DNA from 2 places in the Arthrobacter ramosus genome. Region 2 is predicted to be linked to the other one. Evidence: riboswitches for the same ligand, from Rfam matches in the RefSeq annotation. Region 2 holds a riboswitch; the other holds the start of a gene.
The links. A riboswitch is a leader RNA that binds a small molecule or an ion and turns the genes downstream of it on or off. The one in region 2 is predicted to bind glycine.
Positions count from the first base shown of each region.

Region 1: it holds a riboswitch for glycine, as region 2 does, so the genes downstream of both, lipA (lipoyl synthase) here and gcvP (aminomethyl-transferring glycine dehydrogenase) in region 2, are expected to answer to the same signal.

Region 1 covers NZ_BAAAWN010000001.1:148,818-153,227, reverse strand. Annotated here, with positions in the region: gene dhaK (dihydroxyacetone kinase subunit DhaK) at 1-755, opposite strand, end outside; gene ABD742_RS00760 (MIP/aquaporin family protein) at 752-1,507, opposite strand; gene ABD742_RS00755 (IclR family transcriptional regulator) at 1,677-2,435, shown strand; glycine riboswitch at 2,543-2,641, shown strand; glycine riboswitch at 2,643-2,746, shown strand; gene lipA (lipoyl synthase) at 2,796-3,821, shown strand; gene ABD742_RS00745 (methylenetetrahydrofolate reductase) at 3,838-4,410, shown strand, end outside.
Region 2 covers NZ_BAAAWN010000001.1:3,996,404-4,000,813, forward strand. Annotated here, with positions in the region: gene gcvP (aminomethyl-transferring glycine dehydrogenase) at 1-2,769, opposite strand, end outside; glycine riboswitch at 2,822-2,929, opposite strand; glycine riboswitch at 2,931-3,028, opposite strand; gene ABD742_RS18400 (TetR/AcrR family transcriptional regulator) at 3,217-3,765, opposite strand; gene ABD742_RS18405 (MFS transporter) at 3,848-4,410, shown strand, end outside.

The sequences.
Region 1 (4,410 bases), 3.8 Mb from region 2:
ACAGGTTTGCCGCCGAGGTCATAGTCGGTGGTGATCGACTCGACCAACGCGTGCGAGAGTTCCGCGGCCGACATCACCGGCACACGCTTGCGTCCTGGCTCGCCGTGGATGCCGACGCCGAGTTCCATTTCGCCCTCGGGGAGGTCGAAGCTGGGCCTGCCGACGGCAGGAACAGTGCAGCTGGTGAGTGCTGCCCCCATGGAACGCCCGGCATGGGCGGTCCGTTCGGCGAGCCCGTGTACCTTCTCAAGGGACCAGCCGCGGGCAGCTGCTGCGCCGGCAACTTTTTCCAGAATCAGCGTGGTGCCGACACCGCGCCGGCCCGCTGTCCAGGTGGAGTCCTCCACCGCGACGTCGTCTGCGACGACAACGGTGGCCACCTCGATTCCCTGCTCCCGGGCGAGTTCGGCGGCCATTTCAAAGTTGAGCAGGTCGCCGGTGTAGTTTTTCACCACGAAGAGCACCCCCGCCCCGGTGTCCACCCGGGTGGCGGCGGCCAGAATCTGGTCGGGCGTCGGTGATGTAAAGATCTCACCGGCGCACGCGGCATCCAGCATCCCTGCGCCGACGAACCCGCTGTGCAGCGGTTCATGGCCCGAGCCACCTCCGGAGACCAGTGCGACGCGTCCCTCCCGTGGTGCGGTGCTGAAAACGATGCGGTTCTCGAAATCAACGGAAAGTTGGCCGTGCGCGGCGGCGACACCGCGCAGGGCGTCTGCCAGCAGAGTCTGCGGGGAGTTGATCAGCTTGTTCACGCCCGGGACTCCTGCTCGGTCAGCGCCTCGGTGAGCGAGGTGCGGTCAGCCTGGGTGCGCGAGATGAGCCCGAACAACAATCCCGCGGCGACGCCCGCGGCAAGTTCGGCGACAACATAAACAGGCCATTGCTCCCAGTGAACGGTTCCGCCCATCAGGAACTGTACGAGCATCGGCCCGGTGGTCCTGGCGGGGTTGATCGATGCCCCCGTGGCGGGCGCGACGGGGATGATTGCGGCGAACACGATGAAGCCGATGACAATCCCGGCGAAACCCGGTGCGGCCTTGCGGTGGATCACGCCGAAGACCGTGAAGACCAGAATGAACGTGCCGATGAATTCAGCGGTGAAAGCCTGCCAGACGGGGATGTCACCATAGGCGGCCACCCCGAGGCCCAGCTCACTGGCCTTCTGGCCGAGGACCGCAATGATCGCGAGGGAACCTGCAACAGCACCCAGTACCTGGGCTGCGAGGTATCCCGGCACGTCACGCCACGGGAACTTCCCTGTGGCGGCCAGCGCCACGGTCACTGCGGGGTTGATGTGGTTTCCCGAGATGTAACCGAAGACGTAGACGGTGCCAATGACGACTGCACCAAACGACAGGGAGATGAAGCCCAGCTCCGAACCGGTAAACGGCGCATTGCCGCGGGCGATGGCGAGGGCCGGGACGGATCCTACTCCTACGAACACGAGGAACGCGGTCCCCAGGAACTCGGCAGCGACGCGCTGCCACATGCGGTTTTCGTCCATGACGAAAGTTCTCCTTTGAACGGTGGATGAAATTAGCCGAAGAGTCGGATTCGACATTGTCAACTCTGATTCGGTATTATCGAATAATGCCGTTTAGGATCCCTGGTTGTCAAGGGGTTAAATTGACATGTCGAACGGAGAAGCCAATTGATGATGGGAGAGTGGAGCTGTGATCCAGTCGATTGACCGAGCGGCCAAAATCCTCGGGCTCCTTCAGGGCGCCAGGCGCCTTGGAATCTCCGAACTGGCCGCCGCATTGGAGCTTCCGCCTTCCACGGTCCACGGACTCGTGAAATCGCTGCAGGCACACGGGCTGGTCGCCCAGGAAAGCTCCGGAAACCGCTACATGCTCGGGCCCGCGCTGCTGAAACTTTCGAGCGTCTACCTCGACACCCTTGACGTCCGGGCCCGCGCGATGCGGTGGATGCACGAGTTGTCCCGACGGACCGGTTACGCGACGCGACTGGGTGTGAACCTTCTCGGCGAAGTTTTGATCATTCATCACGACCGCCGCCCAGACGGCACAGAGCAAATGCCGGAAACAGGACTCAACCTGCCCGCCCACGCCTCTGCTCTCGGAAAAGTACTACTCGCCTACAACCCCGAGTTCGAAAACGACGTGCTCAGCAAGCCGCTGGCCGAATTTACCGGCGAAACCATTACCAACCCCGCAGTCCTCCGATCCCAGCTTGAGGAAGTGCGCAAGAACGCGCTCGGGTTGGAATACGAGGAAGCGGTGATTGGCGAAGCTTCCATCGCGGCCCCCGTCTACGATGAAAGCGGGACCGTCATCGCCGTTTTGTCGGTAGTGCTCTCCGCGAGCGAGTGGCCGGCAAGCGAGGCCACCGTCCGCGAACTCCGCGACGCCGCGTGGACAATTTCGCGGGAACTCGGAGCTTCCGTATGGTCCTCACAAGGCGCCCGCTAGACCTTGCGCCAACCAGAACCCGCGACAATTGCGACAGCCACTCTTTGCGTGCCGCACAGGCACCGGATACCATGTGAGACGTGTCACCGAAAGGCGGCACGTGCTTATGATCTGCGGCGGGAGAGCCCTGCCGGTACGTTTCAGCAGGCGCCGTAGGAGCAAATCCTCCCCAGGAATCTCTCAGGCCCATGTACCGCCGCGGCAAGGCAACTCTGGAAAGCAGCCCGGGCAACCGGACTCACCGACGGTGCAAGCGTCCAGCCGAGAGGCGGAGACGCGGAAACTCTCAGGTCCAATACAGAGCGGGGAGGAACCGAATCATCGTGGTGCGTCCGCGCCACCTGAATTATGGAGTTCCTCATGACCCTGGCACCTGAAGGCCGTAAGCTGCTGCGCGTTGAACAACGCAACAAAGCCGTCCCGGTCGAACGCAAGCCCGAGTGGATCAAGGCCAAGGTCCAGATGGGCCCGGAATTCGTGGGCCTGAAGAACCTCGTGAAAAAAGAAGGCCTGCACACCGTCTGCGAGGAAGCCGGCTGCCCGAACATCTTCGAGTGCTCGGAAGACAAGGAAGCGACCTTCCTGATCGGCGGCTCCGAATGCACCCGCCGCTGCGACTTCTGCCAGATCGACACCGGCAAACCCTCCCCCGTGGACATGTTCGAACCCACCAAGGTCGCCCGCTCCGTCCAGGCCATGGCCCTGCGCTACGCCACCGTCACCGGCGTCGCCCGCGACGACCTGGCAGACGAAGGCGTCTGGCTCTACGCCGAAACCGTCCGCAAGATCCACGAACTGAACCCCGGCACCGGCGTCGAACTGCTCATCCCCGACTTCTCCGGCAAACCCGAACACATCCAGGCGATCTGCGACTCGAACCCGGAGGTCTTCGCGCACAACGTCGAAACCGTGCCCCGGATCTTCAAGCGCATCCGCCCCGCGTTCCGCTACGACCGCTCCCTGGACGTCATCACCCAGGGCCGGGCCGCCGGCATGGTCACCAAATCCAACCTGATCCTGGGCATGGGCGAAACCCGGGAAGAGATCTCCGAAGCCCTTACCGACCTGCGCGCCGCCGGCTGTGACCTGATCACCATCACCCAGTACCTGCGCCCCTCCGAACGGCACCTGCCCGTGGACCGCTGGGTCAAACCCCAGGAATTCGTCGAACTCGCCACCGAAGCCGAGGAAACCGGCTTCCTCGGCGTCATGTCCGGCCCCCTGGTCCGCTCCTCCTACCGCGCCGGACGCCTCTGGGCCACCGCGATGCGCAAGAAAGGCCGCGAAATCCCCGCCCACCTGGCCCACATCGCCGAAGGCATCCAGGACTCCGGCACCACCCGCCAGGAAGCCCGCACCCTCCTCGCACACCACACGACGGCCTGATCCGCAAGGAGCCAGCATGTTCCCCACCCGGATTGAAATCATTCCCTCGGACGGAATCGTTGAGAAAGTCCAGGCCGCTGTGCCGCTTTCCACTGCGCTCACCGTTACCTGCCTGCCCCATCACGGCATCGCACGGACCATGGAGGCTTCCATCAAGCTCAGCCTTCTGGGCTACAACGTGATTCCGCACCTCTCGGCGCGCGGGCTGGAGCACCGGGCGCAGCTTTCCGGCATCCTCCGGGACTGCGGGGCCGCCGGGATCGCGGAGGTCTTCGCCATCGGTGGAGACGGTGCGCAAGCTGCCGGCCCCTATCGATCGAGCCTTCCCCTCTTGGCGGACATCGCCGAGTACTCCGGCGGTAGCATCACCGCGGGCATCGCCGGTTACCCCGAGGGGCACCCTTCCGTGAGCGGACTGGACTTGCTGGATGCCCTGTTGGCCAAACAACATTTGGCCACGCACGTTGTCACGCAAATGTGCTTCTCCGCCCCGAAGGTCCTCGATTACGCAGCACTCCTGCGCCGCGAAGGGGTCGACCTGCCAGTGTGGGCCGGTGTTGCCGGGGCCGTTCCGCGGACAAAACTGCTG
Region 2 (4,410 bases):
GAAGTACTTGTCCTGCTTGAGGTGGTGGACCGGGAAGACGGCCTGTTCGCGGGAGTACTCACGGTTCCAGTCCGAGGAGACGACGGCGGCCGCGGTGTGCGGTGCGTGGCGCAGCGGGCTGTTCTCCACCGTGAAGTCGCCGTGGGCAACCTGGTCGATTTCCTTGCGGATGGTGATCATGGCCTCGATGAAGCGGTCGATCTCCCCGAGGTCCTCAGACTCGGTGGGCTCCACCATCAGGGTGCCCGCGACCGGGAACGCCAGGGTGGGAGCGTGGAAGCCGTAGTCGATCAGGCGCTTGGCCACGTCTTCTGCGGTGACGCCGGTGCGGGCCGTCAGTTCGCGCAGGTCCAGGATGCACTCGTGGGCCACGAGTCCGCCTTCACCGGTGTAGAGAACGGGGAAGTACTCGTTGAGGCGCGAGGCGATGTAGTTCGCGGCAAGCAGCGCGGACTTGGTGGCTTCGGTGAGGCCTTCGCCGCCCATGAGCTTCACGTAGGCCCAGGAAACCGGCAACACACCCGCGGAACCGTAACGCGAGGCGGAAATGGCCACGCCGCGCCCGTCTTCATGGGCTGCGTTGTTGGCATCGCCGGGCATGAAGGGTGCAAGGTGCGCCTTGGCCGCGACCGGGCCAACGCCCGGTCCGCCGCCGCCGTGCGGGATGCAGAAGGTCTTGTGCAGGTTCAGGTGGGACACGTCGCCGCCGAACTTGCCCGGCTGGGCCAGGCCCACCAAGGCGTTCAGGTTGGCACCGTCAACGTACACCTGGCCGCCGGCTGCATGCACGGAGTCGCAGATTTCGCGGACGTCGGCGTCGTACACGCCGTGCGTGGAGGGGTAGGTGATCATGATGGCCGAAAGGACGTCCTTGTTGGCGTCGATCTTGGCCTGCAGGTCCGCGTGGTCGATGGTGCCGTCGGCCGCGGTGGCCACGACGACCACCTTCATGCCGGCCAGTACTGCCGAGGCGGCGTTGGTGCCGTGGGCTGAAGCCGGGATGAGGCAGACGTTGCGCTGGGCCTCGCCGCGGGAGTGGTGGTAGCCGCGGATGGCCAGCAGGCCCGCGAGCTCGCCCTGGGAACCGGCGTTGGGCTGGATGGAGACCTGGTCATAGCCCGTGATCTCCGTGAGGTCAGCTTCCAAATCTTCGATCAGTTCGCGCCAGCCCTCGGTCTGGGAATCCGGGGCAAAGGGGTGGATCGAGGCGAATTCCGGCCAGGAAATGGCTTCCATCTCCGCGGTGGCGTTCAGCTTCATGGTGCACGAACCCAGCGGGATCATGGTGCGGTCCAGCGCCAGGTCGCGGTCCGAAAGCTTGCGGATGTAGCGCAGCAGCTGGGTCTCGGAACGGTGGGTGTTGAACACCGGGTGCTGAAGGTAGTCGGAAGAACGCTCGACGGCGGCCTCCAGGGCGAAGCCCTCTCCCCCGCCTGCGAGCGAAGCGCCGAACGCCGCAGCGACGTCGGCGAGGACGGTCGCCGTCGTCGTCTCGTCAACGGAGACGCCGACCGTGTCGGCGTCGATGCCGCGCAGGTTGATGCCCTTGGCCTCGGCGGCTGCAACGATCGCGGCAGCCTTGCCCGGGACCCGGACGGTGACGGTGTCGAAGAAGCTGCCGTGCAGGACCTCAAGGCCCGCGGCCTTCAAGGACGCCGCCAGGGTCCGGGCGTGGTTGTGGGCGGTCTCGGCGATCGCCTTCAGGCCATCGGGGCCGTGGTAGACCGCGTACATCGAGGAAACGATGGCCAACAGGGCCTGCGCGGTGCAGATGTTGGACGTCGCCTTCTCGCGGCGGATGTGCTGCTCGCGGGTCTGCAGCGCCAGGCGGTAAGCGGGAGTGCCGGCGTCGTCCTTGGAAACGCCCACCAAGCGGCCCGGCATCGAGCGCTCGAGGCCCTTCTGGACAGCCATGTACGCGGCGTGCGGGCCGCCGAAGAACAACGGCACCCCGAAGCGCTGGGTGGAGCCGACGGCGATGTCGGCGCCCTGCTCGCCCGGAGGCGTGATCAGGGTGAGGGCGAGCAGGTCCGCGGCGACGGTGACGAGGGCACCGCGTTCCTTGGCGGCGGCGATCACGGCGGCATGGTCGAACACCCGACCCGAAACGCCCGGCTGCTGCAGCACGATGCCGTTGATGTCGCCGTCGGGCAGGCCCCGGGACAGGTCCGCGATCTCCACCTCGAAGCCCAGCGCCTCGGCGCGGCCCTTCACGATGGCGATGGTCTGCGGCAGGCAGTCGGCGTCGAGGACGGTCTTGCCGTCATGGGCCGTCTTGTTCTTATTGGCACGGCGCATCATCAGGAAGGCCTCCGCCACGGCGGTGGCTTCGTCCAGCAGGGAGGCGTTGGCGATGGGCAGGCCCACGAGATCCTGGACCATGGTCTGGAAATTCAGCAGGGCTTCGAGGCGGCCCTGGGAAATTTCCGGCTGGTACGGGGTGTAGGCCGTGTACCAGGCCGGGGATTCGAGGATGTTGCGGCGGATCACTGGCGGAGTGACGGTGTCGTAGTAGCCCTGGCCGATCATCTGCACGGCCGTCTTGTTCTTGGCCGCCAGCTTGCGAAGTTCAGCCAGAACTTCCACCTCGCTGAGGGCGTTCTGGAGCGTCAGTGCGACGTCCTGGCGGATGTCATTGGGAACCGCGGTGTCTACGAGCGAATCGACACTGTCGTAACCAACAGACTTGAGCATGATGTCAATGTCGGCCTGGCGGCGGGCGCCGATATGCCGGTCAACGAACGTAGTGGAGGTTGAACTAACCGTCACGAAGGAACTCCATCAATAAGGCGGCGAAGGGTACGCCACAGCTAATCGGGTTCCTCCCCGCTCTGTATTGGACCTGAGAGTTTCCGCGGAACCGTGCTTGTGGCACTGTTTCGCTTGCACCGTCGGTGAGCACGCGTCAGCGTGCTGCTTTCCAGAGTTGCCTTGCCGCGGCGGTGCGTGGGCCTGAGAGATTCCTGGGGAGGATTTGCTCCTACGGCGCCTGCATCACTTGCCTGCAGGACTCTCCCGCCGCAGATCAAAGGCTTATTCAGTTATGTGAATCGATCGTGGTTGCCGGTGACGGCTGCCACAACTCTCAATTGTCCTATGGACTGCCCGCGACCGCAAATGTGGTCACCGACCCCGCCCGGCTTTCCCAACTAGCTCGCACTAGATGTCGTTTTGGAGCCTCTAAACGACAACAACTGCGAGTTAGTTGGGCCCCACTCAGTCACGGAGGCGTTCGACGGCGGCCAGCAGCGCACCGACGTCGGCGCTCCTCGCGCTGGCCTTGACTTCCGTATCACCGGCGCCGCCCTCAAGCATTGCGTTGAAGTAAAGTCCATCGCCCATATACCGGACCGCTTTGGCCATTTCGGGCCCCACTTCCTCGGCCAGCACATCGAGCCATTGCTGCTGGATCCCGGCGAAGCGCCTGCGGGTTTCTTCATGCGCCACTTCCGCGAGCCGCGTAGCTGCCACGAACACCCGGTCCAAGGGAGTATCCGCCCAGAGGGAAGACTTGATGAAGAACGCGGCCGCGCCTTCGGGTGCTGCCTTCATTGCCTCGATATCCAGCGCGGCAAGCCCGTCCATGCGTTCAAGCAAGGAACCGATCATGGCTTCCTTGTTGGGGAAATGGTAGAGCAAGCCGCCCTTGGAGACGCCTGCACGCTTTGCGACGGCGTCCAGGGTGGCAGCCCGCTCCCCCACCTCGATCAGCAGGGCTTCAAAGGCATCCAGGACAGCGTCCCGGGCAATAGGTTTTCGCGGCATGGTGTCCATCATCCCTTAGTTCGATGCGGTAATTTTATAAGTCAGATTGAAACTATACCGTCCAGACGGTACAGTTATCTTCATGTTCACGCCGTCCACAACCCAGCACCCCCGCACCCCTTCGATCCAATCCGCCCCGTGGCGCGATTGGGCTGCCCTGGCACTCCTGATGTTCCCCGTGCTGCTGGTGGCTGTGGACAATACGGCACTCACATTTGCCCTGCCGCAAATCGCCCGTTCGTTGGAGGTCGGGGGCGTGCAGCTGCTGTGGGTCGTCGATGCGTACCCGCTGGTTCTCGCAGCCCTGTTGGTGTCCATGGGAAACCTGGGAGACCGGATCGGCCGCCGGCGCTTGCTGCTGATCGGCAGCACGGGCTTTGCCGCCGTTTCCGCGGCCACCGCCTTCGCGCCGTCGGCTGAATGGCTCATCGCTGGACGCGCCAGCATGGGCATCTTCGGCGCCATGCTCATGCCGTCCACGCTGTCCTTGATCCGCAACATCTTCCCGGACCCTAACCGCCGCCGGCTCGCCGTCGCCGTGTGGGCCGCGGGATTCTCCGGCGGCGCCGCGCTCGGGCCGATCTTCGGTGGCTGGCTCGTGGAGCACTTCTGGTGGGGAGCCGTGTTCCTGGTTGCAGTGCCGCT